4 regions of the Roseibium sp. AWQ4_254 genome follow, and region 4 is predicted to be linked to each of the others. Evidence: predicted binding sites of a transcription regulator. Region 4 holds the regulator's gene; each other region holds the start of a gene.
What was found. Region 4 encodes LexA, which represses DNA repair genes until DNA is damaged. Its sites were predicted from a motif close to TGTTCNNNNTGTGTTCNG; they were not measured.

Region 1 (7,080 bases), on a different contig from region 4:
AAGGCCGCCCGGGATTGTGCGCCGAACCCAATATCCGTTTTCATATCTGGCCTGTCATCTTTCACAAAAACTTCCCGGGTCCTGCCGGACGGCGCCGATTGACGCGGGCGGCTTCAAACCATACTTATCTCTAAACATCTGGTTTCACACTCTTGCGGACAGCAAGAGCCTAGCGAGTCGGTAAACCATGACCGAAACACTTGAAAATCGAGTAACAGTCAGCGAGCGCGCTGCCAAGCGCATTGCCCGGATATTGTCGAAAGAACCGGCCGGCAGCATGCTGCGGGTCAGTGTGGAAGGCGGCGGCTGCTCCGGGCTGCAGTATAAATATGACGTTGTTGCCACCACGGAAGACGACGATCTCGTGATCGAAAACCCCGGCGCCACCGTGCTGATCGATGCCGTCTCCCTGCAATATATGGGCGGATCCGAGATCGATTTTGTTGACGATCTGATCGGACAATCGTTTCAGATCAATAATCCCAACGCGACCGCCGGCTGCGGCTGCGGGACCAGTTTCACGATTTGACGCCCCAAAACACGGACCTGGCCGGAGCTCCGGCTCTCGCGGTCAAGGAGCTCCCCGGCCAATGAAGATTGCCACCTGGAACATCAATGGCGTGAAGGCACGCATCGACACTGTTCTGGAATGGCTGAAAGAAGCCACCCCAGAGATCGCCTGCCTGCAGGAGATCAAATCGGTTGATGAAAATTTTCCACGCCAGCCCTTTGAGGATCTGGGATATCACGTTGAAACCGTCGGCCAGAAAGGGTTCAACGGTGTGGCCCTCTTCTCCAGACGCCCGCTGGAAAACGTGATGCGCCGTCTTCCCGGGGATGACAGTGACGAGCAGGCCCGCTTCATTGAAGGTTCAGTATCAACCGACAAGGGGCCTGTGCGGCTCGGATGCCTCTATCTGCCCAATGGCAATCCGCTCGGAACCGAGAAATTTCCCTATAAACTTGCCTGGATGGACCGGCTGATATCCCATGCGGAAAAGCGCCTTCAGGAAGAAGGCGCCTATCTGCTTCTCGGCGACTATAATGTGATTCCGGACCCGATTGACGCCAGGACCCCGGAAAACTGGCTGGGAGATGCGCTGTTTCAGCCTGAAAGCCGCCAGAGGTTCCGGGAACTTGTCAATCTTGGCTTCACAGAGGCGGTCCGCGCCTGCACGGATGCAAGCGAAACTTATACATTCTGGGATTATCAGGCAGGCGCCTGGCAGAAGAACAACGGTATCCGGATTGATCACATCCTGATGTCGCCCCAGGCCTGCGACCGTATGACGGGCTGCGGGATCGACAAACATGTCCGGGGCTGGGAAAAGCCCTCTGACCATGTTCCGGTCTGGGTCGACTTGGCGGCTTGACCTTTCGGAGACATCGCGTTTTACATATGGTCCTTTCGCCGTCTGAAGTCTGAGACTTTCAGGCAAAAGACAAAGCGGTTTCAATCCAAATGACCGCAGCGCGCGAAAGAGAGCTTCCCCGCCCTCTCCCGGGGCCGTGCCCCGTTAGGAGAGGCCTGACTAAGGCAAAACTTGCAGCGTTCCGCCTTTCTGGTACTCTTTTGCCATGATGGGATGACCGAACGCCGCTTTCCGTCCGCTCCGGCACCACGCGGACAAACTTTTTTCCCGGTTACAGGCACCGGCGCCGGTCTTTTTGGCCATTGTCTCAGATCCAATCCACTCAAAGGTTTGAGACCAGGCCTTTGTCTCTTACTGTTTCTTGTCGGAAGCGTGGCCAGTGCGCAGTCTGTGTCCTGCACGTGCCGCTACAATGGCGAGGACTACGGTCTCGGAGAGTCAATCTGCCTGAAAAGTCCCGATGGCATGCGTATGGCGACCTGCTCCATGGTGCTCAACAACACATCCTGGACAATGAGCAATGCCCCCTGCCCGTTCTCAGCCCTTGCCCCCGGCCTGCGCCCGGAGCTGACTGCGCCGCCCGGGACGGCCCCCCTCCTTGACCAGCAAGAGGCTCTTCCCAGCAAGCCAGGCTGACACATTGAGCCAGCAGGACGGCAGTGCTTGAGGAGCGGCAGGCGATGACTTGACTTGAAGCGCTAGCGAATCCGCGTCCGGCTGGAAGTCTGCCGGACGGAAGGACGTATGCGGTGCTTTACTGAGCGCCAATCTGCTGAGCGGCAACCATGTCCGGGCGGTTCTGGGCGATCCAGGCATCTGCAAGTTTCCGGGCCCGCTGGCGCACAGCTTCGGACGAGACAGCGAAATACTGCTCATGCAGGGCGTTGATCCAGCCGGCATCCGTGCCACTGGCCTGTTCGCGGGCAACAGTCATCCACATCAGGCCGCGGACCTTTTTCTTGTCCGAAGACCCCGTAGCATAAAGTGTTTCGCCAAGCCGCGCCTGTGCACCCACATGCCCCTTCAGGGCGGCCAGATTGTACCAGCGCACGGCCATGCGGGCATTGCTGTCCTGATAGATCCGGCCCAGCTCATACTGCGCTTCCGCATCTCCGAAATAGGAGGCCGCGTGGGTAAAAATCTGACGGGCCTGATTTTCGCTTTTGGGAACGCTGCCCTCAATCCCGTTCAGATAATAGGTCCCAAGGGCCACAAGGGCGCTGGCTACAAACGGAGCATCGGGCGAGTTCGGACCGTCATCCCCGTGATCGCGGATGATCTGGCTGTAATACTGAAAGGCCTTGAGATCGTCTTCTACAACACCGTCGCCCTTGGCATACATTTCGCCAAGCTTCCACGCCGCCATGGATTGCCCGTTTTCAGCAGCATATTGCAGTGAATTGAGTGCCCCGGCCTTGTCTCCGGAATAATACTGCCGGGCACCAGCACGCAGCGCTTCGCGCGGCGACAGGTCTTCCGGTCCGATCGTATCCAGCTGGGTCGGCTGACCGTCAAAGGCGGCCGTCTGGCTGCCAAGCGTCAGGAATGTCAGGGCGACGAGCACAGCAAACCGGCGCCCCCTGCCGGGCTGCAGCGCCTCAGCATTCAATTGGCCTGTCACAAGATGAGCCAGCGACCGCGCAATATCGCTGAGCCGACCATCTCTAACGGCCCTTATTTTTGTTCGCGCCTCGCGCATTTTTTTTCTCTTCTGACCGCCTGTCTGCCATCCGGCGGTTCTTTTTCCTGCAAGGGCCAAGCTGGCCTATCAATTCGGCTTAAGTTGGACCATTCTGCGTCCAACCACGGCCTTTTGCGGGATTTACGTCCCTGTCTTCAGCAGACTGCACAGTTTGTCCAAGCCGCTTAGCAACCCGAACTTAGCGCAAGGGTTGTCTGCTAAACATGGCTGAACAGCGGCAATTCACCCAATCCTGCGCCTCAGGACCAACTCTGTTGCCGAGTGTTGCCGAATTGGCACATTTCGGCCACCTGCCCTGCCCATTCCCTTTGCATGCCCATTAGATCACAGTCTGGTTGATGATCTGTTTCCCACCGGGAATGAAGGGTCTGCCTGTTGAAAACGGGCGCATTCCGGCAATTTCCTTTGCCGTTCTTCATTTGTCCTTCAAACTTGTCCGTGATTCGGTGTAGGTAACGGCGCTGGACCCTGGCAACCACAGCTTCGAACCTTTCAGGCAATATGGAATGAGCGCAAAAAACGATCTCTTTGCTGGCAATGCGGCGGTCTCGTCTTCTGAACGAGACGAGGCTGTAAAGCCTGCTCCAAAAAAAGCTCCCCCGCCGCCACACGTGCCTGTGCCGGACGACTACTCGGCGGCAGATATTGAGGTTCTTGAAGGGCTCGAGCCGGTCCGGCGGCGTCCGGGCATGTATATTGGCGGCACCGATGAAAAGGCGCTGCATCACCTGTTTGCCGAAGTGATCGACAACTCCATGGACGAGGCGGTCGCCGGACACGCAACATGGATTGATGTGTCGCTTGCCGAGGACGGCTCCCTGGCCATTGTCGACAATGGCCGAGGCATTCCCGTCGATCCGCACCCCAAATTCAAGGACAAGTCCGCGCTGGAAGTGATCATGACCACCCTGCATGCGGGCGGCAAATTCGACAGCAAGGTTTATGAAACCTCCGGAGGCTTGCACGGGGTCGGGGTCTCTGTGGTCAATGCCCTGTCGTCTGAACTTGTTGTTGAAGTGGCGCGCAGCCGCAAACTGTACCGCCAGACCTTCCACAGGGGACACCCGCAAGGCCCGCTTGAGATGGTTGGCGATACCCAGAACCGGCGGGGTACTCTGGTCCGTTTCACGCCGGATGAGCAGATTTTCGGCAAAGGGGCCAAATTTCAGCCCGCCCGGCTACTCAAAATGGCGCGGTCCAAGGCCTATCTGTTCGGCGGCGTCGAGATTAGGTGGCATTGTGCACCGGACCTTCTGTCCGAGAAGGACCCGACCCCGGCGGAGGCTGTGTTCCATTTCCCCGGCGGGCTGAAGGACTTTCTCAGCGAACGGCTTGAAAAGGAACGCCGGGTCGTTGACGAGATTTTCGCAGGCCGCACCGACAAAACCGGCAAGCATGGCTCTGTCGAATGGGCCGTGAACTGGTTTGCCGGCGACGGCTTCGTCAATTCCTACTGCAACACGGTGCCCACCCCGGAGGGCGGCACACACGAGGCCGGGTTCCGCTACGCTCTGATGCGTGGTCTGAAAGCCTATGGGGAACTGACAAACAACAAGAAAGCCAGCATCATCAGCGGTGACGACGTGATGACTTCGGCCGGGGGCATGCTGTCTGTGTTCATCCGGGAGCCGGAATTTGTCGGCCAGACCAAAGACAAGCTCGCCACCAACGAAGCCACCCGGATTACGGAAATGGCCGTGCGCGATGCGTTCGACCATTGGCTCACCGCCTCTCCGAATCAGGCCAACAAGCTGCTGGAATGGGTCATCGACCGGGCTGAGGAGCGTTTGCGCCGTCGGCAAGAAAAGGATGTAGCCCGCAAGACAGCTGTCCGCAAACTGCGCCTGCCCGGCAAGCTAGCCGACTGTTCTGCCAATCAGGCCGACGGCACCGAGCTTTTCATCGTGGAGGGAGATTCCGCTGGCGGCTCCGCCAAACAGGCCCGTAACCGGTCCAACCAGGCCGTACTGCCTCTGCGCGGCAAGATCCTTAACGTTGCCAATGCGGGGCGCGACAAGCTTGTTGCGAACCAGCAACTGGCCGATCTTATTCAGGCTCTAGGCTGCGGCACACGCTCCCAGTACCGGGACAGCGACCTGCGCTACGAAAAAATCGTGATCATGACCGATGCGGACGTGGATGGTGCCCATATTGCCTCCCTCCTGATCACTTTCTTCTACCGGGAGATGCCGGAGCTTATCCGCAGCGGCCATCTCTATCTGGCCGTCCCCCCGCTTTACCGCCTCAGTCAGGGCGGCAAGACCCTCTATGCCCGCGACGATGCCCACAAGGATGAGTTGCTCGAAACGGCCTTCAAGGGAAAATCAAAAGTCGAAATCGGCCGGTTTAAGGGACTCGGTGAGATGCTGCCGGCCCAGCTCAAGGAAACCACCATGGATCCTGCCAAACGATCCATGTTGAAGGTGGATGTGGTGGAAGCCGATATCGGCACGACCAATGACACGGTTGAACGCCTGATGGGCAACAAGCCCGAAGCACGGTTCCGCTTTATTCAGGAAAATGCCGAATTTGCCGACGATCTCGACATCTGAGTCCGGCCAAGGTCGGGGCACAGGGCAATTGTTGCGCCCCTCAAGCGCAGCAGGGTGTCCGGTAAGACAAACGGAATACCTTTTGTTTGCTTGGCGCTGCCAGCAGCAACTTTACGGGATCTGTTTCGGTCAGCATGCCAGGCACCGGGACGCAGTATTCGTGCGCTGGATATGTTTCATTTGGCCGACTGTTTCCGGACTGACACGGTTTCACGGTCCTGAAGCCACGCTTCCATAAGCGATAACCCTGAACCTTTGCGGCAAAATGACCTGTTCTTTAGAGTCGATACTGCTGCGCGCATCGACTTGAAAAGAAAATTTTAGATGGCAATTGAGCGACACTATTAACTGAGTTGGCAAATCATGCCCGCAAATGCTCGATTTTCTTGGTGTTTCGCCACCCAGGCGCATTGACACTGCAGCGCATGACTGTAGTGTGTGCGCACGATGGCACAAACGGTCTCCTAAGTGCCATTTTCCTACAATCACAACATCCGGGCAAAACGCTCCATGTCATTTGATACTCTCGGTCTTAGCGAGAAGGTGCTCGCTGCAGTCGATGCAGCCGGTTATAAGGACCCTACCGCCATTCAGGCTGGCGCGATCCCTCAAGTCCTTGAGCGGCGCGACATTCTCGGCATCGCCCAGACCGGGACAGGAAAGACGGCAAGTTTCACCTTGCCCATGCTGACGCTTCTGGAAAAGGGCCGCGCCCGCGCAAGAATGCCGCGCACGCTTATTCTGGAACCGACACGCGAACTTGCCGCCCAGGTTGAAGAGAACTTCGAAAAATACGGCACCAATCACAAGCTCAATGTTGCGCTTTTGATCGGCGGCGTTTCTTTTGCCGAGCAGGACCGCAAACTGGACCGTGGCACCGACGTTCTGATCGCAACCCCGGGCCGCCTGCTGGATCATTTCGAGCGCGGCAAACTTCTGTTGCAAGGCGTTGAAATCCTTGTGATTGACGAGGCCGACCGGATGCTCGACATGGGCTTCATTCCCGATATTGAACGTATCTGCAAACTGATCCCGTTCACCCGGCAGACCCTGTTCTTCTCGGCCACCATGCCACCGGAAATCCAGCGACTGACCGACTCCTTTCTTCAGAACCCGGCCAAGATTGAGGTGGCTCCCACCTCATCTACATCTGACAATGTTACGCAGCGCCTGAAATCCTCGCCGTCGAAGGAATATGAGAAGCGCGCCGCTTTGAGGGAACTGCTCGAAGAGGCTGAAGACCTGAAAAACGCGATCGTGTTCTGCAACCGCAAGCGCGACGTGTCGACCCTGTTCCGGTCACTGGAACGTCATGAATATAATGTTGGCGCGCTCCACGGTGACATGGACCAGCGCACGCGTATGATGATGCTGGACAATTTCCGTAAAGGAAACATCAAGTTGCTGGTGGCCAGTGATGTCGCCGCCCGGGGCCTCGATATTCCCGAAGTCA
Region 2 (7,080 bases), on a different contig from region 4:
CTGGCCCCATTTGTCGACCGTCTCGGATTTGCCGGTTTCTTCGGACTTGATGGTCTGTTTCAGCACCTTGCCGTCCGGGGCGATGGCCTCCACGAAGATGTAATAGTTTTCAGTACTCGGATTGGCTTCCGGAACGCGGCTGAGACCGGTCGGCTCGCCTTCGCGCGAGACGATCTGCACCTCAAAGACCTCCTGCAGACGGGCGGCCAGCTGGCGCAAATCCGCTTCCGCTTTGAAAGCCGCCTCGTTTCGCCCGTCGGCGAGGGCAAGGCTGCCGTCGTCGCCAAGGGTCTTGGCCTTGGCTTCAATGGCCTCATCGTCTGTGAGCGTATCGATCCGCGTCACCAGCTCGTTCAAGGTGCCCGGAAGCGCCTTCAGGTGGGCGGCCAGATTGGCGGCGGCCCGCTGCTCGGGCAAGGAGACCAGCACATACCAGGCAGTCACGGCCACGATCAGCACGGCGGTGGCGGCCGCCAGCCATTTCGACCAGGTGCTGCGGGAAATGTAGATCATGGCCAGGCTGCGCTGCAGGCCGGCCTTGGGCGGGACATAGACGAACCGGTCGCGCTTGAGATCCTCAACGCCTGCTTTCAGGATATGGTCCGGAACCTCGATCCCCTGGGACGCATAGACCTGGCGCAGACGCTCCACCATGGCGGCGTCGCGGTCATCGGCTTTCAGTTCCCGCGCAATCTGGCCCTCTTCGTGGCGCAGCGTGTCGACCACGTCCATCGCCATCATCAGATCATCGAGGGGAGCGTCAGATGTGTCTGCCCTGCTGTCCATCAAAACCTGTCTTTTGTGAAAGGGAAAAGGGCCGGTGGAGCACCGGCCCGAAACCGGCCTTTGTTAGAGCCCCTGACCCTGGGCGGTCAGTTTGGCCAGACGGCGTTTGCCATCCTCAACCGCCGAGCGGATCTCTTCGGAATTCTTGGTCGACATCTCGCGCATTTCGGTGATGATCTCCCGGGACTGAACCTGGAAATTGACGACTGAATCCACCAGTTTCTTGACCGAGGCGGCCGCCACGGTCGGTCCGTATCCGGCTTTCAGGGCTTCCTGCTGCACAGCGTCGCCGATTTCGGCCAGGGTTTCCAGGCTTTTGTTGATGCCGTCCTTCATCGCGTTCAGCGTTTCGGTCGATTCATGCAGGCCCTGCAGTCCGGTGAAGGACGCGTTAAGGGCAGTCAGAACGGATTCGTTGGTGGAGAAGAAGCTGACGGACTGGGCATAGACGCGCTCCTTGGCATTGGTGGTCTGCACCAGCCGGGCCATAATCACTTCTGAGGTGTTGTAGCCGATGGTCAGATTGTCCGACAGATCCTTGGCGATCTGGTAGCGCTTTTCCTCGTCCTGCATTTCGCGCATGCGTTCATCGCGCGCCAGTTCCAGGCGGGCCTTCTGGGCCGGATCATCGCCCGCATAGGCTTCGACCTCGCCGGAGGCGGCTTCCAGGGCCTTTTTCTTGCCGCCCAGCGTTTCGGTGGCCATGTTGAGCAGCTCCAGCGCGGTCACCTCGGCCTGTTTCAGTGCGCCGCGGAAATCCCGGTACGCTTCCAGGATTGTCTGCTCCCGTTCAATCTGGTCCTTGGTGGCGCTGGCCACCTCCTTATAGGTGCTGCGAATATCCTGGAACCGGTCGGAAATCGTGCCCCGGCGCATGTCGCGCCATGTGTTGGCAAGGTTTTCGGTGAAGGAGATCTTGCCGTCGGCCAGCTGGTCAACCAGCGCCTTGGCATCGTCCCGGATCGAATTGAACGCGTTGGTGATGTCTTCATAGCGCTCTCCAATGTCCATCTGCTGGACCTGGGTGCGCACGACTTCGTTGAAATTGGAGGCCTGGCTGAGGGGCCGCGAGATCACCAGAACCTTGTCCGGCGACAGGTCGGAGATCTGTTCCAGCAGGGCATTGATCGGCGCATCGGTTTCCGACTGCGGCGTGATGCCGATGTCCCGCAAGGTGGAGAGCGCCCGGTCAAGGTATTGAAGCGGCGAAAACCCGCCTGCCGGGGCTGTTTTCGGGGTGCTGTCTTGGGCTGCGGACGCATCTGTCATAGTCTGGCCTCCTTGTGGGCAACGGCTCTGCCTTCTGGGGCAAGTCTAATGGGTCTGCCCGGCCGTTCCCGTTCCTGTCAATTCATGCCGTCAGTAAGGGCAGGCTAACGCCGCTCTGTCAACGGCTTAGGGCCCCTGCGATTGCCTCAAAGCCTCGAAGCCGTTCGGGCAGCTCCATCCTTAGGGGGAAATTGCGACAGAAACATATCGATGGCGCGTCTCAGGTCGGGCCAGCCTGGCAAGCCCTCCCGCATGGTGCGGGACCGCCGGTTTTCCTGCCGTTTGGCCCGTGTCAGCAGACCCGCTGTCTCCATCATTCAAGGGGCGCGCTCAGGCGCTGCCGTTTTGCGGCCAGCGGCGTGCTGTATTGTCCTGGCTTTTCCCGGGCACGGCGGAGACAAGGGGCCGGGGGCGTCAGGCCCCGGCAAGCGAGGTGGCGATTTTGGCTGCCAGACGGGCGTTGTTGCGCACGAGTGCGATATTCGTGTCAAGGCTGCGCCCATCGGTCAGATCCAAAATGGTTCCGAGCACGAAGGGGGTGACCTCCTTGCCGGTAATCCGCTCCGCCGCGGCTTTCTTAATGGCAGTGCTGATATAGCCAGCCATCTCGGCGCGCGGAATTTCGTCTGCCAGGGGCACCGGATTGGCAATCAGAACACCGCCATGATCCGTAAAGTTTTCGCGCATCTTCAGAAGATTGCTGATCTCGGCGGCGCTGGCGAGGCTGTAGGGAGCCTTGAGGCCGCTCTCGCGGGACCAGAAGGCTGGCAATTCTTCCGTGCCATAGGCAATGACGGGCACGCCCCGGGTTTCCAGCACTTCAAGGGTCTTGGGAATGTCGAGCAGAGCCTTGGCCCCCGCGCTGACAACACAGACCGGAGTGCGGCCGAGTTCATCCAGATCAGCGGAAATGTCGAAGCTCTCCTCAGCGCCCTTGTGAACGCCGCCGATGCCGCCGGTGGCAAACACCTGGATGCCGGCCAGATGGGCGGCCATCATGGTGGCTGCCACGGTGGTTGCTCCGAAAGCGCCGGTGGCAAGCGCGAAGGTGAGATCAGCGCGCGAGCATTTCATCACGGAACCGGCCTTGGCCAGCCGGTCGAGCTCCGCATCGCTCAAACCGATATGGATCTTGCCGTCCATGACCGCAATGGTTGCGGGCACCGCCCCTTCTGCGCGGATATCTGCTTCCACCTGCCGGGCGGTTTCCACATTTCGCGGAAACGGCATGCCATGGGTGATGATGGTGCTTTCCAGGGCAACGACCGGGGCGGAGCGGTCCAAAGCGGCGTGGACCTCGTCACTATAAACGAGAAGAGACTTCAGGGCGGCGGCGTCAGGTTTGCGTGTCACAGGGTCTGGCCTTCTTTGAAGAGGAAGCAGCAGCTTCGGTCTGCTGCCCTTTTGAGCGCTTTATAGGAGCCGGGCGCCGCAGCGCCAAGCTTACAATTTGTCCGTATGGTCAAATCTTTGGATCTGATCCCAGCGGAGCCCTTCGGCAAGGGCGCCTGTCGATTGCAGCGTCAGGGTTGCCGCCTGAAGGCCGCAGCGGGCGGCGGTGAGAAGACCGTGGCCCCGGGCCAGGGCCGCCAGAACGCCAGCTGTCAGGGCATCTCCAGCCCCGGTCACATCCACAATGGCGGTCTTGGGTGGCGCAAGACGGTGCAACACCCCTCCGGACGAGACCAGGGCCTCACGGCCGCCATCGGTCAGGACAAAAGCTTTCAGACCCTGCTGTGTGAGGGCGTTTGCCAGGGTGTCGGCGGGCAGGGTGTCCGCAAGGCCGGTCAAAGCGGCGGCTTCCCCCCGGTTCAGGGTCAGGCAGTCCAGCTCTGCCAACAGGCCTTTGAGCCTCGGGGCCTTGGCATTGGAGACCGCATTGGCGGTCAGGACCCCGCCGTGCTCGGGGCGGGAGCTGCGAATTTGCTGAACAAGAGCGTGCAGCATCGGTTCGGGCAAGTTGGCATCCAGCAGCCACAGAGGGGCAGGCGCCGTCCGTTGCAGCTCCTGTGCCAGGGCGGCGGCAAAAAAACCGGCCGGGGCTTCGCTCAAGACCTGGTCATCGACGCAGGCGGCCGCCAGGCTGCCATCAGGATCATGCAGGGCCAGATATTGCCCCGTCGCGCAGCCGGACCGGGTCTGAAAGGCCAGATCAAGGCCTTCTGCGGCCAGCAGCTCCTTCAAAAAAGCGGCGGCCCCATCGGTGCCGACCGCGCCGATGAGTGTGGTCGCAACCCCAAGACGGCAGGCGGCCCGGGCAATATTGGTGGCGACCCCGCCGGGTTTTGCGGTAAAGCGGGCCGGGGTTGAGGTGTCCCGGCAGATCCTCTCGCGGCCATGGGCGATCGTGTCATAGTGAACCGCGCCGATGGCAACCAGTCGCTGGGAAGGAAAGTCAGGCACGGGGATCGCTCTTCCGGTTTCTTTCAGGACGCACTTTAAGGGACGCCCGTGTCAGCAGCTGTCAGGTCTTTCTGACACGCGGTGTCGTTCGGTGATGTCGGGCCGCGCGGGATCAGCCACCGGCCACGCCGTGGGGCGGGCTATCAGATCCGGCCTGGCCGGGCAACCGTACCGGATCTTGGCTCCGGCCCGGGCGATTCTGGTTTGCCACGGGAAAATCGTATGTTTCCAGATTTTTCTAACGTAACGTAATTTTCTTTGTTGGCTTTAAGAACATATTGGAAACAAAGTTAAAATCCTGCTTTGAAAACAGATGCTTTTAGAAGATTGCAAAAAGAGAACAAATAAGGTACAAACCCTGTCATTGAAACAACGCGTCCGTCGTGGAATAAGGAGCGTGACCCATGTCGCAAAGTACACTTCGTCTCGTAGAAAGCAGCCAGATGGATAAGACAAAAGCGCTGGATGCAGCGCTCAGCCAGATCGAACGGGCCTTTGGCAAGGGCTCCATCATGCGGATGGGGCAGGGGCAGGCCGTTGAGATTCAAGCCGTCTCGACCGGGTCTCTCGGACTGGACATCGCTCTTGGGATCGGCGGGTTGCCGCGTGGCCGGATTGTGGAGATCTATGGACCGGAATCCTCCGGTAAGACAACGTTGGCCCTGCACACGGTGGCCGAGGCCCAGAAGGATGGGGGTATTTGCGCCTTTGTGGACGCGGAACACGCACTTGATCCGGTCTATGCGCGCAAGCTCGGCGTTGATATCGACAATCTCCTGATTTCCCAGCCCGATGCGGGCGAGCAGGCGCTGGAAATTGCCGACACGCTGGTGCGCTCCGGGGCAATCGACGTTCTGGTGATTGATTCCGTGGCCGCCTTGACCCCCAAGGCCGAACTGGAAGGTGAAATGGGCGACAGCCTGCCGGGCATGCAGGCACGTCTTATGAGCCAGGCGCTGCGCAAACTCACCGCGTCGATTTCCAAGTCCAACTGCATGGTGATCTTCATCAACCAGATCCGCATGAAGATCGGTGTGATGTTCGGATCTCCGGAAACGACGACCGGCGGCAACGCACTGAAGTTCTATGCTTCTGTCCGCCTCGATATCCGCCGGATCGGCTCTATCAAGGACCGGGACGAGGTGGTCGGTAACCAGACACGGGTAAAAGTGGTCAAAAACAAGCTGGCCCCGCCATTCCGTCAGGTTGAATTCGATATTGTCTATGGCGAGGGTGTGTCCAAGATGGGCGAGCTGATCGACCTGGGCGTGAAGGGCAATGTGGTGGAAAAGTCCGGCTCGTGGTTCTCCTATAACAGCCAGCGGCTTGGTCAGGGACGCGAGAATGCCAAGCAGTTCCTGAAGGACAATCCGGAAATTGCCGATGAAATAGAACTCGCGATTCGCCAGAATGCGGGCCTGATCGCTGAAGCGATCATTGACCCGGAAGGCGGGGACGAAGAGCAGGGCGACTGAGACCGCCAAAAGACGTGCTCTCAGACGCCCCTCGGCCCAGACGGGGGGCTGTCCTTACCCGTCATTTGCGGCGGGCGGACCGGGAACCCGGCTGAAAGATGTATCACCAAGAGGCAAAGCCCTTTCCGGACGGGAGAGGGCTTTTCTTTTGGCCGCCATCCAGACCGGCGCTGGGAGATCTGGAGGCAAGGTCAAAACACCCGGAAAGACCGGTGGAGCGCCTTTGCGGCAAGCGGAAGCCGTGGCTCCCGCCCCGCAGACTTGCCCAGAACGCATGCAACCGCTGGACAGGGTTTGAGCGCAAAGTTAAAAGGCTGTTCCGGCTGCGGGGCCTCAGGGGTTCTGTCCGGCTGGCTGACTTTCACTAGGCCCGATTTTCCGGGCAAGGACGTAATGCGAGACCCGAATGACCGGCGTAAATGAAATCCGCTCCACATTTCTGGACTATTTCAAGAAAAACGATCACGAAGTGGTCGAGTCCGGGCCTTTGGTTCCGCGCAATGATCCCACGCTGATGTTCGCCAATGCGGGCATGAACCAGTTCAAGAACGTGTTCACCGGTCTGGAGACCCGTCCCTATTCCCGGGCAGTCACCGCGCAGAAGGTGGTGCGGGCCGGCGGTAAGCACAACGATCTAGACAATGTCGGCTATACGGCCCGGCACCACACATTCTTTGAAATGCTGGGCAATTTTTCCTTTGGCGACTATTTCAAGGAACGGGCGATCGAGCTCGCCTGGGCCCTGATCACCAAGGAATATGGCCTGCCCAAGGACCGGCTGTTGGTCACGGTCTATTCCGAGGACGAGGCGGCGGCCGGGTTCTGGAAGAAGATTGCCGGGCTCGGCGACGACCGGATCATCCGTATTCCGACGTCGGACAATTTCTGGACCATGGGCGACACGGGCCCTTGCGGACCGTGTTCGGAAATCTTCTATGACCATGGCGATCACATCTGGGGCGGCCCTCCGGGCACGCCGGAAGAAGACGGGGACCGGTTCATCGAGATCTGGAACCTGGTTTTCATGCAATATGAGCAGACACCGGAAGCCAGGCTGGATCTGCCGCACCCCTCGATTGACACCGGAATGGGGCTTGAGCGGCTGGCTACCGTGCTGCAGGGTGTTCACAACAACTATGACATCGAC
Region 3 (7,080 bases), on a different contig from region 4:
GACTGGGAGGAGGATGCCCCGCGTGTCACACGTCCTTAGGCTGGGAGGAGGGTGCCCTCGGACGCGATCTGAATTTCTTAGCCGTTCACTGAACGGCGGGCCACGAACTTGATATCACTGCGGTAGATGCCGAGATCCTGCAGTTCGCGATTTGAGAGGCGGGACAATTCGTCAACCGCACGGCGATAATTCACCCAGTTGCTGTACTTTTTGCGCACAGTGTCTAACATTTTCTTATTCCTTTAAGAGCGCGGCGCTTTGTTGGCTGCGTCGTTGTTGAGAAATATATAATTCACCCTCTAAAATAAAAGAAGTGCGAACTTCGCATGACAGACATGCAATTTGTGCAATGCAAAACAAAGAATCGTAAAGCGGCGGAAATCGGCCAAAAAAGAGACGTTTTTCAAGTGCAGAATCCTGTGTGCAATGCACACAGGCATTTCTTCACAAGAAAAAAACTTCATGAAAGGCCTTTTAAGGCAGTTGCGGGCCGCCCCGGCTCGCCTGCTGCGGTGCTGCCACCACACGCCTATGGGGGCTGTGGAGGCGGCATATCAGAACGCAGAGCGCAATCCGCTTATTCAGCTGCATCCGGGCGGCGCTGCGGCCGGCGGTGCATCACCTCTTTCAAGAACTGGCCAGTATAGCTTTCCGGGGTCTCGGCAACATCTTCCGGACGGCCGGTGGCAACGATGGTACCGCCCCCATCTCCGCCTTCCGGCCCAAGGTCGATAATCCAGTCCGCCGTTTTGATGACTTCGAGATTGTGCTCGATCACCAGAACCGTGTTGCCCTGATCCACCAGCTCGTGCAGCACATCGAGCAATTTGGCAACATCGTGGAAATGGAGCCCAGTGGTCGGCTCATCCAGAATATAGAGCGTCCGTCCGGTGGAGCGCTTCGACAGCTCTTTGGCAAGCTTCACCCGCTGCGCTTCACCGCCGGACAAGGTGGTGGCCTGCTGGCCAACCTTGATATAACCGAGGCCCACACGCGCGAGTGTTTCCATCTTGTCCCGCACAGCCGGAACCGCCGAGAAGAATCCGGCGGCTTCTTCTACGGTCATATCGAGAACATCGGCGATGGACTTGCCCTTGAACTGGACCTCCAGTGTCTCCCGGTTGTAGCGTTTGCCCTTGCAGACATCGCAAGTGACATAGACATCCGGCAGGAAGTGCATCTCGATCTTGATCACTCCGTCGCCCTGGCAGGCCTCGCAGCGGCCTCCCTTCACGTTGAAGGAAAAGCGGCCCGGTTGATAGCCGCGCGCTTTCGCCTCGGGCATGCCGGCGAACCATTCCCGGATCGGTGTAAAGGCGCCCGTATACGTTGCCGGATTGGAGCGCGGGGTGCGGCCGATTGGTGACTGGTCGATATCAATCACCTTGTCCAGCACTTCCAGCCCGTCGATTCGATCATGGGGGGCAGGATTGTCCCGGGCACCGTTCAGCCTGCGGGCTGCTGCCTTGTAAAGTGTGTCGATCAGGAAGGTCGACTTGCCGCCGCCGGAAACGCCCGTAACGCATGTGAAGGTGCTGAGAGGTACATCCACGTCCACGTTCTTCAAATTGTTACCGCGGGCGCCGCGGACGGACAATTGCCGTTTCTTGTTGATCTTGCGCCGTCCATCCGCTCGGTCAATTGTGCGGGCGCCGGACAGATATTCGCCGGTAAGAGACTTCGGATTGGCCATGATCTCCGGGGGCGTGCCCTTGGCCACCACCTCACCGCCATGGACCCCGGCGCCCGGGCCGACATCCACGACATAGTCGGCCGTCAGAACCGCGTCTTCGTCATGCTCGACAACGATCACCGTGTTGCCTAGGTCGCGCAAATGTTTCAGCGTTTCCAGAAGCCGGGCATTGTCGCGCTGATGCAGGCCGATGGACGGCTCGTCCAGCACATAAAGCACGCCGGTCAGGCCGGAGCCGATCTGCGAGGCGAGCCGGATGCGCTGGCTTTCGCCGCCTGAAAGAGTGCCAGAGGAGCGGGACAGGGTCAGATAATCGAGGCCGACATCGTTCAGGAACTTCAGCCGTTCTCGGATTTCTTTCAAGATCCGCCCGGCGATTTCCGACTGTTTGTCATTCAGCTGGGCCGGAAGGCCATCGAACCAGTCCCGCGCCTCGCGGATAGACAATTCGGTGATTTCACCGATGTGCTTGCTGGCAATCTTAACTGCCAGGGCTTCGGGTTTTAACCGGAACCCGCCGCAGGCCGGGCAGGCATGGTCAGACTGGAACCGGGCCAGTTCTTCGCGCACCCAGGTGGATTCGGTCTCCCGCCAGCGGCGTTCAATGTTTCCGATCACTCCTTCAAAGGCTTTTTCGGTCCTGTAACTGCGCACTCCGTCATCATAGACGAATTCAACCTTGGTCTTGCCGGTGCCATGCAGAACCGCATTTTGAACTTCCTGGGGAAGATCCTTCCAAGGGGTCGACATGGCGACCTTGAAATGGGTGCAGAGCGCTTCCAGGGTCTGCGAATAATAGGGCGAGGTGGAGCCGGTTTTGGCCCAGGGCAGGACCGCCCCTTCGCGCAAGGACAGGGAGTGGTCGGGGACCACGAGATCTTCTTCAAAGGCCAGCGTTGTGCCAAGCCCGTCACAGGTCGGGCAGGCGCCAAAGGGGTTGTTGAAGGAAAATAGGCGCGGTTCAATTTCCGGAATGGTGAACCCGGAAACCGGGCAGGCGAATTTTTCGGAAAAAATCAGCCTTTCCGGATCCCCCTTGGCATCCGTCTTGTCTGCAAATTCGGCAGCCGCAATGCCGTCTGCCAGCTTCAGGGCTGTTTCCAGAGAATCGGCCAGCCGGCCGGAAATGTCGTCGCGCACGACGATCCGGTCCACGACCACATCGATGTCGTGCTTGAATTTCTTGTCGAGAGCAGGGGCTTCGGAAATCTCGTGAAACGTTCCGTCGATTTTGACCCGCTGGAAGCCCTTTTTCATCAGTTCCGCAAGTTCCTTGCGGTATTCGCCTTTGCGGCCGCGCACCATCGGTGCGAGCAGATAAAGGCGCGTGCCTTCTTCCAGCTCCATTACGCGGTCGACCATCTGGCTGACCGTCTGGCTTTCGATTGGCAGACCCGTGGCGGGGGAATAGGGAATCCCAACCCGGGCAAACAGCAGCCGCATATAGTCGTAAATCTCGGTCACCGTGCCGACCGTCGATCTGGGATTGCGGGACGTTGTCTTCTGCTCGATGGAAATGGCCGGGGACAGACCGTCGATTTGGTCCACATCGGGCTTTTGCATCATTTCCAGGAATTGCCGGGCGTAGGCGGAGAGGCTCTCCACATAGCGGCGCTGGCCTTCCGCATAGACCGTGTCGAAGGCGAGTGAGGATTTGCCCGAACCGGACAGACCGGTCATGACGATCAACCGGTCGCGCGGCAGGTCAAGGTCAACACCTTTGAGATTATGCTCCCGGGCCCCTCGAATGCTGATCATTTTCGTCGGGTCGTTTTTCCAGGTTTCGTCTGTCCGGTCGCCGCCAGATGTCGACATGCTTGTGGTTCCTGCCGTCTGGGCCGCCCTAAGCGGCCCGCCAATTCGTTTGCCTTGGTCCCAGTACAGCTCTGCCGGTGCTTGAAACCGTTTCTCGATATAGCACCGAACCGGGCAACATCCAGTAGAGGAAGACGTGGCCGTTGAGAAACACCATGAAAACTGAGATGCAATTGAAACCTGTTTACAGAAATGATAAGAACAAAACAAGTACAAGATGCGAAAAAGAGGACGGAACTGCAAGCTGCCTCAGAACAGGCCGGGAGGCACGGTCAATCTGGTGTGGCGGAGAGGGCTTGCCTTGTGGAAAATGGGTTCTTGGGAACAAAAATGAAGGCAGGGCGCTTGGCGGACCGCTACGGTTCTGGTTTCTAGCCGCTATAAAGGCTCAGATTACCCGGCAGAAGGTTTCAGACCGCACCGGAAACTGGACAAGCCATAACAAACAGGAGTGCAGGATGGCGGGCAGCGTCAACAAAGTTATTTTGGTCGGCAATCTCGGGGCCGACCCGGAAGTCCGCCGGACACAGGACGGCCGGCCGATCGCCAATCTGCGCATTGCTACCTCCGAAAGCTGGCGGGACCGCAATTCTGGCGAACGCCGGGAAAAAACCGAATGGCATCGGGTGGTGATCTTCAATGAAGGTCTGTGCAAGGTGGCCGAGCAGTATTTGCGCAAGGGCTCGAAGGTCTATCTTGAAGGCCAGCTGCAGACCCGTAAATGGCAGGACCAGTCCGGGCAGGACCGGTATTCCACCGAAGTCGTTCTGCAGGGGTTCAATTCGAATCTGACCATGCTGGATGGCCGTGGCGAAGGCGGCCAGTCCGGGGGCGGATTGCCGGATTATGGCAATGACAGCCAAGGTGGCGGCGGCTTCGGCGGCGGTGGCGGCGGAAGCTATGGTGGCGGCTCCGGCGGCGGAGGCGGCTATGGCGGCGGATCTGGAGGCGGCGGCTTCGGCAGTGGCGGTGGCGGCGGTGCTGGCCCCATGGACGACGAAATTCCGTTCTGACCGCAAACTTTGGTCGTGGAGGCCAAGGGAGCCGGGAAAAACCCGGCTTCCGCACCTTAAGCGGCGCTGCCAGAAATACGCCGACTGCCGCCGATGCGCCCGGGTCCTGGAGCAAATTGCGTTCACTCGGATCGGCCACTTGCGGTTAGAAATTCTAAGATTTCAACGCAACAGACAAGAGGCACGCGACATATTCGTCACACCGATTTGATTTCAAAATATGTGTATGAGCCTTGCCCTTAACCCCTTCATCAATCCTGATATAGTAACAATCAGTTTGCGGTTCGCGGACGGAATTGCTGCACCGGCTTAATTTTACCGGGTTCCAGCGCTACACATCGCGGACAAAGTTGAACCGGACCCGTTCAGGATTCGGGACAATTTTAAGGAGAGTGGGCTGGCGGTTCCGCGCCCGGACAGTGTTACTGACACGTTGAACCGGTTACCGGGGCCGCGACTTTTTAGGGTTACGCGATGCAGGCGAACAATATGAAACAAGAAACACGGTCAGATGCCACCCGCAAGACCGGCAAAGTGGAACAGCTGCAATGGGCTGCTGGCACATCCCTGAAAGCCTGTCTCATGGTGACAGTGCTGGCGGGAGGAATCTGCGCGTCTATGGCCGGTCCGGCGTCTGCTCAGGGCTTTTTTCAACGTCTGTTTAATCCGGAACGGCAACGAATTCAGCAGGAACAGCTGCGTGCAGAACAGCTCCGCCAGAAAGCGGCCAAAGTCAAGGTGTCCGCTCCGCGCTACCTGAATTACAAGGCGGATGTGCTCAAGCCAGTGTCGCTGACGCCACTTTCTGAAAAGAAGACTGCAGAAGTCCAGCCGACTGCCACCGAGGGTATCGAAGCGCAGGAAACGGCTCTCACGGGAAGCGATGCCCTGCCGGCGGCTGAAGTTCTGACGGCGTTTGACAAAGCCCGCCCAAGCCTCAAAGGCCTATCCCTGACAGTCCTTCCGGACGTGGGCAAGGCGCTGATCGCCTATTACCGGGAGCATCCGGATTTTCTCTGGGTGGATGCCAATGGCGTCACCCTGAAAGCCGAACGGCTGCGGATGGAACTGGGTGACGCGGCCTCATACGGACTGGTGCCTGAAGACTATTTTGTGCCGCTTCCCGATCTCAGCGGCGTTGACGACGCGGACCGGGCCGCCGTTCTGATGCGGTTTGAGATGAGGCTCAGCGCTGCCGCTCTGACCTATGTGCTGGATGCAAAGCGCGGCCGCGTCGATCCGAACCGGATTTCCCAATATCATGATCTGCCCCGGCACAAGGTTGACCTGGCCGCTGCGCTTGGCGATCTGGCTGCGGCCAATGATGTAGCAACCGCGCTTCAGTCCATACAGCCGCAAAGCGATCATTTCCGCAGGCTGACTGAAGAACTGAAACGCTTGAAAGCGGAAGACGAAGACAAGGAACAGATTGTCATCGCACCCGGCACGTTTCTGAAAGCGGGCAAGTCGAGCCCCGAGATGAAGCATATTGTTGCTGCAGTCGCCAAGAACGGGTCCGATGTGCTGAAGACCGTTCATGCCGAGACGCTTGAGGCCTATGACGGCAGTGACGTCTATACGCCGGAGTTGGTCGCCCTTGTGAAGGCCTTTCAGAAAGATGCCGGCCTGACGCCTGACGGCATCGTCGGCAAAAACACCATCAAGGCGATGGTGGGGGAAACCAACGCGGCCAAGATTGCCAAGGTTCAGCTCGCCATGGAGCGGAGCCGCTGGCTGCCAGAACATCTCGGTCCCCATAAGGTCTTCATCAACCAGGCGGCCTTCACGGCCACCTATACAGAGGCTGGCAAAGAGCCCTATTCCATGCGTGTTGTGGTGGGCAAGAAGTCGAACCAGACCAATTTCTTCTACGACAAGATCGAAGTGGTGGAATACAATCCCTATTGGGGCGTTCCCTATTCCATCATCGTCAATGAAATGCTGCCCAAACTGGCCAATGATCCGTCTTATCTGGACCGGGCAGGCTATGAGGTGACGACCCCGGGCGGTCGGCAGATTTCGTCCGCATCTGTCAATTGGTATGCGGTGGCTGCCAAGCAGCAATCAGTGAATGTGCGGCAATATCCGGGCCGGTCGAACGCCCTTGGGGAAGTCAAGATCTTGTTCCCGAACAAGCATCATATCTATATGCACGACACGCCGTCCAAGAGCCTCTTCAAAAAAGACGTGCGGGCCTTCAGCCACGGCTGTATCCGCCTGCAGGACCCCAAGGGCATGGCAGCTGCCGTGCTTGGCAAATCGAAGGACTATGTGTCGTCAAGGATCGCGTCCGGTCAGAACGAGCAGGAAAAAGTCACCGGCAACATCCCGGTTTATGTGTCCTACTTCACCGCATGGCCGGAAGCCGATGGCAGTGGGATGGGCTATTATTCCGACGTCTATGACCGGGACCGCTATCTTTTGAAGGCCATCGACAAGACAGAAGCGGCCCGCGCCAAGGCCCGTCAAGACGGGTAGGCGCGCCACGCTTGAAAGGGCCTCAACAGGTAAGAGACAGATCCGAATTCACAGACTTTGCCCTCAAAAACGGGCCTGAAC
Region 4 (7,080 bases):
TGTCTCGTCAGCCCCTCCGAACGGGAGGCAATTCACACATGATGCAACGCTGTTCTGCGCGCGTGCCCAATCTTGCGCATTTTCTGACCCGAAACGCTGCCAGATTCCCAGACCGTCCGGCCCTTGTCTGGGAGGGGAAGACCTGGAACTGGGCAGACCTTGACCGGCGCGTTTCAGCCCTTTGCTGCGCCCTGGAGACCGAGTACGGCCTTGCCAAGGGGGACCGCCTTCTGGTTCAGGCGGAGAACTCCAACCAGATGGTGGAAGTCATGCTGGCCGCGTTCCGGCTTGGAGCGGTCTGGGTCCCCTGCAATTTCCGTCAGGCCCCGGGGGAAACCGCCTATGCCAGCCAGAAGGCAGAAGCGGATGTCTTCATCTTCGATGCCCGCTTTGAAGCACAAGCCAACGCTGTCTCCGCTGAAAGGCCTCAGCTCAAGGGCTCTCTTTCCATAGGACCAGGCGCCCCCGCCCCGTCCTATGAATCCCTGATCGACCGCTATTTGGGACAAACAGCCGGAAATACAGCCGTTGAGCATGATGATCCGTGCTGGCTGTTTTTCACATCCGGGTCAACCGGCCGTCCAAAAGCTGTCGTGCTGACACACGGCCAGATCGGATTTGTCACGGTCAATTATCTCGCAGATCTTCTGCCCGGCACAACCGAGCAGGACGCATCCCTTGTTATCGCACCGCTCTCCCACGGAGCGGGCCTGCAGCTGATCGCCCAGCTCCCGGCAGCCTCTTCCCATGTCCTGATGCCGCGCGGCGGGTTCACCCCGGCGGCGGCTTTCGAGCTCATCGGGAAACACCGGATCAGCAATCTCTTCACGGTTCCGACCATTGTCAAACGGCTGGTGGAAGATCCGGCTGCCGATGACTTCGACCATTCCAGCCTGCGCCATGTCATCTATGCGGGCGCCCCCATGTACCGGGAAGACCAGAAAAAGGCACTTGCCAGGCTGGGGCCGGTGCTTGTGCAATATTACGGCCTAGGCGAAGTGACCGGCAACATCACTGTTCTGCGCCCTCAGGACCATTTCGCCGAAGATGGTCCGTCTAGCCGCATCGGCACCTGCGGCACCGAACGCACCGGCATCGAAATCAGCATTCAGGACGAGGCGGGAAACCATCTTGGCCCAGGCGAAACCGGAGAGGTCTGCGTGATAGGCGCCGCCGTCTGTTCCGGCTATCTGGACGATGAGGCCGCCAATGCAAAATCCTTCCGCAATGGCTGGTTCCGCACCGGCGACCTCGGCCATATGGACGAGCAGCGCTACCTCTACCTGACCGGGCGGGCCTCGGACATGTATATTTCCGGCGGCTCGAATGTCTATCCGAAGGAGATCGAGGAAATTCTTCTCACCCATCCGGCGATCTCGGAAGTGGCCATTCTCGGAATTCCCGATCCGCATTGGGGAGAGACCGGCCTTGCCGTCTGTGTGGCGCAGACCGGGCAGCAGGTTCAAGATGCGGAGCTGACAGAGTTTCTGACCGGCAAGATCTCCCGATACAAGATGCCCGCGCGCTATCTCTTTGTGGATGCGATGCCGACCAGCGCCTATGGCAAAGTCACGAAGAAACTGGTTCGGGACGTCCTGACCAGCCGGGGCCTGATATGAGACGGCCAGCACCGTCAGCCCTTGCCGATATCCGCCATCCGGGCCCTGCCGCGGCCGACAGGCGCCCCTTTGCGCTCTGCGACGCCATTCCGATAGCGGTTCCCGTGCCCGCCGGCACACCGCTCCTGACCAATCTTGGCGTGTGGGCTGCTGCGTCCGGCTTTTCCTCCGCCGTTCTGGATCTGTCCGGCCTCCCCCTCTCGGCCTTCGACTACGTCATGCCCGACCGGGCCATCGACGACCGGCACGCCGCCTGGTACAGCGACACCCACCACTCCGCCGCTGCTGTCCTTGAGGAGGCTGTCGCCATCCTGGGTTGGAAGGACGGGAGCTGGTTCGCCCATATTCACGGCTTCTGGCAGGACGGGAACAAGCAACGCCTCGGCCACCTGCAGCCCCACACGCTGACGGCCACGCAGGACATCACGGTCTCCGGCTGGGGCCTCAGGGGCGCGCGGTTCGAGGCGGAGCTGGACCCGGAAACCGAATTCACGCTGTTCCGGACCAGGACAGAGGACAGCGCCTCCCCGCGGCCAACGCATAATGCACTGATCACGACCCTCGCCCCGTTTGAGGACCTGTCCACCAGCATCGAAAGCCTGGCAGCCACACTTGGCCCTGGCCCCTATTGCGTTTACGGCCTCGGCAGCCTTGCCGGAGCCCGGTTCACCGACAGCGCGCCCATGACAGGCCTGATTTCCGAAATCCTGTTGCGCCCGGGAGCTGGAGCGGAAAAAGGAACACCGCCCGCTGTCCCGGTCCGCTGCGCGGACCTGACCGGTGCTCTCTTTGAGGGTATACTTGTCCCCGGCGGCGCGCCGACGCTGGTAACGTGCGAGCTGCTGATCGTCAGGGAGAACGGATGACCCCGACTTGAAACGCCGGTTTCCAAAGCGCACAAGTGTACGCACCGGACTTAAATGGCACGGGCCGAATTTCATCGGCACCAGAAAGTCTTGTCCGGGAAAATGCGGAATTTCGCGGTTCTAATTGTCAGGAGTAGCTGGTTTTCAATCCGGACTTCTATAAAACGTAGAAATAGGGAAAAGACGTTGAAGCGCGGAAACCTTGGGGGGCATTTCCAAAGCAAGACAGTCCTACTGGATTATTCGTTCCGTGGCATGCGTGGCACACGGTTTTCAAGACTGTATCCGGTTCGTTGTCAGTGTCATCTTTAAAAATTTTCGAATAAGTTTGTCCGTTGTTCGGACAACCAAGTTTTAGGAAGTCTGGGCAGCTTCGTGCAGGTGTCTGCGGCTACACAACATCTATTGCAATCAGACAACACAACAGCACCCCATGACCAAATCTCTGCGCCGCCGACGCAGACTATTCTGTAGTGAAGAATTGAGCCAGCGGAGCAAAACGGGGCCAATTGCCCGATGAATGCAAAAGTTCCCGATTTTCAGTCCGGAGCACCATTCATCGTACGGTTGAGTTTTGTCATGCCGCCCAGCCAGCGATCAATACGGCCAAAAGTGCAACTGCCAGTGCCGTTTTACTCTGACAGATCCACAAGTGGCCCGGCAGAACAGTAAGAGAACATTTACGCTTGCGGAACACAATGAGAACAGGTAATGTGTTCTTGATTTGTACCAGAACCTTCTCATGGTCAAGGAATGCCGATATGCTGACGCGCAAGCAGTATGAACTGCTCATGTTCATTCATGAAAGACTGAAAGAAACCGGTGTTCCGCCGTCCTTTGATGAAATGAAGGACGCTCTCGACCTCAGGTCGAAGTCCGGTATTCACCGGCTGATCACGGCTCTGGAAGAACGCGGCTTCATCCGCCGCCTGCCGAACCGGGCCCGCGCCATGGAAGTGGTCCGGCTGCCGGATTCCATTGCACCGGGCCTCGGCGCCCCCCGCCAGCGTGGCAGCTTTTCCCCGGAAGTCATCGAAGGGTCTCTTGGCAAGCCGGAACCGGCTCGCCCTGCACCGGAGCCTGAAGTGGCGGGAACGGAGATTCCAGTCATGGGGCGCATTGCCGCCGGGGTGCCGATCGAAGCGATTCAGACCCACAGCCATTCCATCACAGTGCCGCCGGAACTTCTCGGCAAGGGCGAACATTATGCTCTGGAAGTGCGCGGCGATTCCATGATCGAGGCCGGTATTCTGGACGGCGACACCGTGCTGATCCGCCGCACGGAAAGCGCCGATAGCGGCGATATCGTGGTGGCGCTGGTGGATGATGAAGAGGCCACCTTGAAGCGGCTGCGCAAGAAAGGCGCCTCAATTGCCCTGGAAGCTGCCAATCCCGCTTACGAAACCCGCATTTTCGGCCCCGGCCGGGTGCGTGTTCAAGGACGGCTTGTCGCCCTCTTCCGCCAATATTGACCGTTTAGCCACCTCCCTGGCGCAGGCTGGTACGCGTCACCTTCCCCGCCCGGTTCCACGGACGGGGCTCCTTTTGAAGCGCAAACTGGATGTCCGTGACAGCCAGTACCCGTGTTTTCAGCGCATTGGGGGCAGATGCCTGATCCTCTCTTTCCCGTTTCCGGGTTCCCTGCCCTTCCGGCACAGCCTCTTCCATGGCCGGGGAAGCGGCGCGCGCCAGCCAGATCGAAACAGCACCGCGCGCATGGCGCAGGGATTTGTCAATCACAAGGGGAGCAGAACAGGATTGGGGCGCGACCAGATCGCTCACGACCAAATCAGCCCATCGGCAATCCATTTCAAATGCCTCAGGCCTCTTTGTGAGAGCCAGTTTGAGAGGCCTGTGCTCGAAGCCGTCAGGCACGTGCGCCCCGGCCACTTGATAGGCACGTATCACGCAGCCGCCGGGATCACAGGCGATTTGAGGCGCTTTCATCCTGCGCGATTTAATTTCGCCCTCTGGAACTCCCTCCGTCTGAAACCAGATATCACCAGCAAAACTGTCCCGGCGGGCAAACCAGCGCAAATCCCCAATCCGGTCCCGGGCTGCGAGCTTGTTTCCGGAAGCGGCAATCTGGATGTCCGGCGGCCGGCTGACCTGCACAAGCACCAGGCCAAGGATCAGGGGCCCAAAGGCCAGGCAGCGCCACCGGCCCGGCAGCAGCAGCACGCCGAACAGGGCAGCTGAAAAAGCCAGCATCTCCGGCAGACCAATCCGGCCAATGGCGCCTGCAGCTCCACTAAGATCAGACACGAAGCCCGCCACATCAAGAAGCAACCTGACACCAAAGGCCATCAGGCTGAGGGGCACAGAGGCCAAGCCAAACGGCATCAGAACAAGCGACAGAACCCCCATGGGCATGACCAGCAAGGTGAAGATCGGCATGCCGAGCACGTTTCCCAGAAGCCCCAGGGGGGCTATGCGCCCAAAATGATGGGCGGCAATGATCCCGGTTGCCAGTCCGGCCACCAGCGCTGTGACAGCCAGCCCCAACGACCAGCGCAGGGTAGACCGGGCAAGCTGCAGCAAAGGCCTGCCCCCATTGTGGGTCTGGCGAATCAGCGGATCCGGTCGGTTCCGCCAGAGCTCGTAAACCGCCACGAGGCAGATCACCGCGGCAAAGGACATTTGAAAACCTGGAAAAAGCAGCCTCTCAGGCGCCAGACCCAGCAGGAAAAGCGCAGCCAGCGCGACACTGCGCAAGGTTAGCCCCCGGCGGCCGGTCAGAACGCCCAGAAAGACGAGACCTATCATCAAAAACGACCGCTGGGTAGCAATCGATGCCCCGGACAGAACCAGATAAAAGACCGCTGCCGCCAGCGCCAGCACTGCGGCGATCTTGTGAATTGGCCAGCGCAGGGCAACTGGCGGGAAAAGGGCCAGAAGAAAAAGCACCGCGCCATAGGTGCCACCAGCAAAGAGCGCCATATGCAATCCCGAAATTGCAAGAATATGGGCAAGCCCCGCCGCGCGAAGGTTCTCTTCCTGCGGCTCCGAAATACCGCTCCTGTCGCCCACAAGCAGCGCCACAACAAGACCCGCCTCCGGCCTGCCCCCCAGGATTTTTGTGATCCTGTTTGCAAACCAGCTGCGCATCTCCCCGACAACGGCGGTTAGACGCAGCCCCGCAGGCAGGGATTGCGCCTCCAGAACCTCCGGCACGCCAAAACTGAACCCGGTAGCCCCGATCTGCGAAAAATAGGCCCGGAGGGAAAAGTCATATCCTCCCGGCACAACCGGCCCAGCCGGAGGAAACAGACGGGCTTTGAGACGGACCAAAGTTCCGGTTCGCGCCGGGCTCGCTGCCGGTATCCGGACCCTTACCTTTTTCGGAAAGACGACCGCCCCGGACGATTTGCCGTTGACAGACGTCACCTCAAGCACAACCCGCACTCCAGAGGCCCGCGTTTCACGGGAGACAACGGTCCCTGTGAGCGTCGCAATCATGGGTTCTCCAAGGCGCGGCGCTGCGACAAAGGCTGTCCGCACGGCTCCGCTGGTCGCACCGGCCAGAAAAGACACAAGCAGCACCATAATAGGCCCAAGCCCCCGTGTGCGTTGCATTTTGAATGCCGCAAGACACGCCAGGGCGAGGACACCCGCAAGCGCGGGCCAGAAGGGTTCTTGAGGCAGTCCCATATAGACCGCTATGCCGGCCGCGAAGGCAAAAGCGGTCCAGAGCAGCCCACGCTCCTGCCAATAAGAACCGGACTGGGCCGGCCGTTTCGCCGTAAAACGCGCGAGCCAAATCCACAGATCGGCACCGGGATCAGCTGCCTTGCCAGTGGCCGTCTCTTTCTGGCGCGCACCTGCAGCTACAGACGTATGAGCTTTCGGCGTCCCGGAAAGACTTTTGAGGTCTTCGTGCGGTGCGTTCTCGTCCGCCACTGCTCCGCTCCCCTTCAGCCTGGCTTCGAGAAACCGACAAGCCTATTTAGCCGCGCCAAAGCCTGTGATAAGACCGCGCCACACACGCAGTGCGCCCCGCGCGCTCACCTTATTGATGAGATTTTCAAAAAAAGCACCATGGCACAAGAGATCGTCACGCGCTTCGCACCGTCCCCGACCGGGTTCCTTCACATTGGGGGCGCCCGCACGGCCCTGTTCAACTGGCTGTTCGCCAAACATCATGGCGGCAAGATGCTGCTCCGGATCGAGGACACCGATCGGGCCCGCTCGACCCAGGAGGCCGTGGACGCTTTGGTCGATGGCCTCACCTGGCTTGGCCTTGACTGGGACGGCGACGCGATTTCCCAGTATTCGCGTGCCGGTCGCCACAAGGAAGCGGTGGAGCAGATGCTGGCTAATGGCACCGCCTACCGATGCTACTCGCCCCCCGAAGAGGTCGAGGCGATGCGGGAAAAGGCCCGCGCTGAAGGCCGCCCGCCCCGCTATGACGGCACCTGGCGCGACCGGCCAGCCTCAGAAGCGCCGGACGGAATCGATCCGGTGATCCGCCTCAAGGCTCCCCAGGACGGCGAAACGGTCGTTGAGGATCTGGTGCAGGGCCGCGTGGTCATTCCGAACAAGGATCTCGACGATCTTGTACTCATGCGCTCGGACGGAACCCCCACCTACATGTT

Region 1: the regulator LexA is predicted to act here: its motif matches at 3,485-3,502, upstream of parE (DNA topoisomerase IV subunit B).
Region 2: the regulator LexA is predicted to act here: its motif matches at 4,728-4,745, upstream of ACXAIC_RS01740 (carbohydrate kinase family protein).
Region 3: the regulator LexA is predicted to act here: its motif matches at 3,706-3,723, upstream of uvrA (excinuclease ABC subunit UvrA).

Annotation. Positions count from the first base shown of each region.
Region 1 is NZ_JBSWYH010000002.1:83,913-90,992, forward strand. Features, by position in the region: gene ACXAIC_RS02155 (deoxyguanosinetriphosphate triphosphohydrolase) at 1-44, opposite strand, end outside; gene erpA (iron-sulfur cluster insertion protein ErpA) at 188-529, shown strand; gene xth (exodeoxyribonuclease III) at 591-1,373, shown strand; gene ACXAIC_RS02170 (tetratricopeptide repeat protein) at 2,128-2,994, opposite strand; gene parE (DNA topoisomerase IV subunit B) at 3,582-5,627, shown strand; gene ACXAIC_RS02180 (DEAD/DEAH box helicase) at 6,138-7,080, shown strand, end outside.
Region 2 is NZ_JBSWYH010000001.1:391,212-398,291, forward strand. Features, by position in the region: gene ACXAIC_RS01725 (DUF6384 family protein) at 1-786, opposite strand, end outside; gene ACXAIC_RS01730 (cell surface protein) at 850-2,055, opposite strand; gene ACXAIC_RS01735 (pseudouridine-5'-phosphate glycosidase) at 2,470-3,408, opposite strand; gene ACXAIC_RS01740 (carbohydrate kinase family protein) at 3,499-4,458, opposite strand; gene recA (recombinase RecA) at 4,863-5,933, shown strand; gene alaS (alanine--tRNA ligase) at 6,340-7,080, shown strand, end outside.
Region 3 is NZ_JBSWYH010000002.1:45,354-52,433, reverse strand. Features, by position in the region: gene ACXAIC_RS02010 (DUF1127 domain-containing protein) at 78-230, opposite strand; gene uvrA (excinuclease ABC subunit UvrA) at 578-3,508, opposite strand; gene ACXAIC_RS02000 (single-stranded DNA-binding protein) at 3,967-4,521, shown strand; gene ACXAIC_RS01995 (L,D-transpeptidase family protein) at 5,104-6,999, shown strand.
Region 4 is NZ_JBSWYH010000021.1:70,010-77,089, reverse strand. Features, by position in the region: gene ACXAIC_RS16705 (acyl-CoA synthetase) at 39-1,619, shown strand; gene ACXAIC_RS16700 (hypothetical protein) at 1,616-2,485, shown strand; gene lexA (transcriptional repressor LexA) at 3,247-3,957, shown strand; gene ACXAIC_RS16690 (ComEC/Rec2 family competence protein) at 3,962-6,385, opposite strand; gene gltX (glutamate--tRNA ligase) at 6,524-7,080, shown strand, end outside.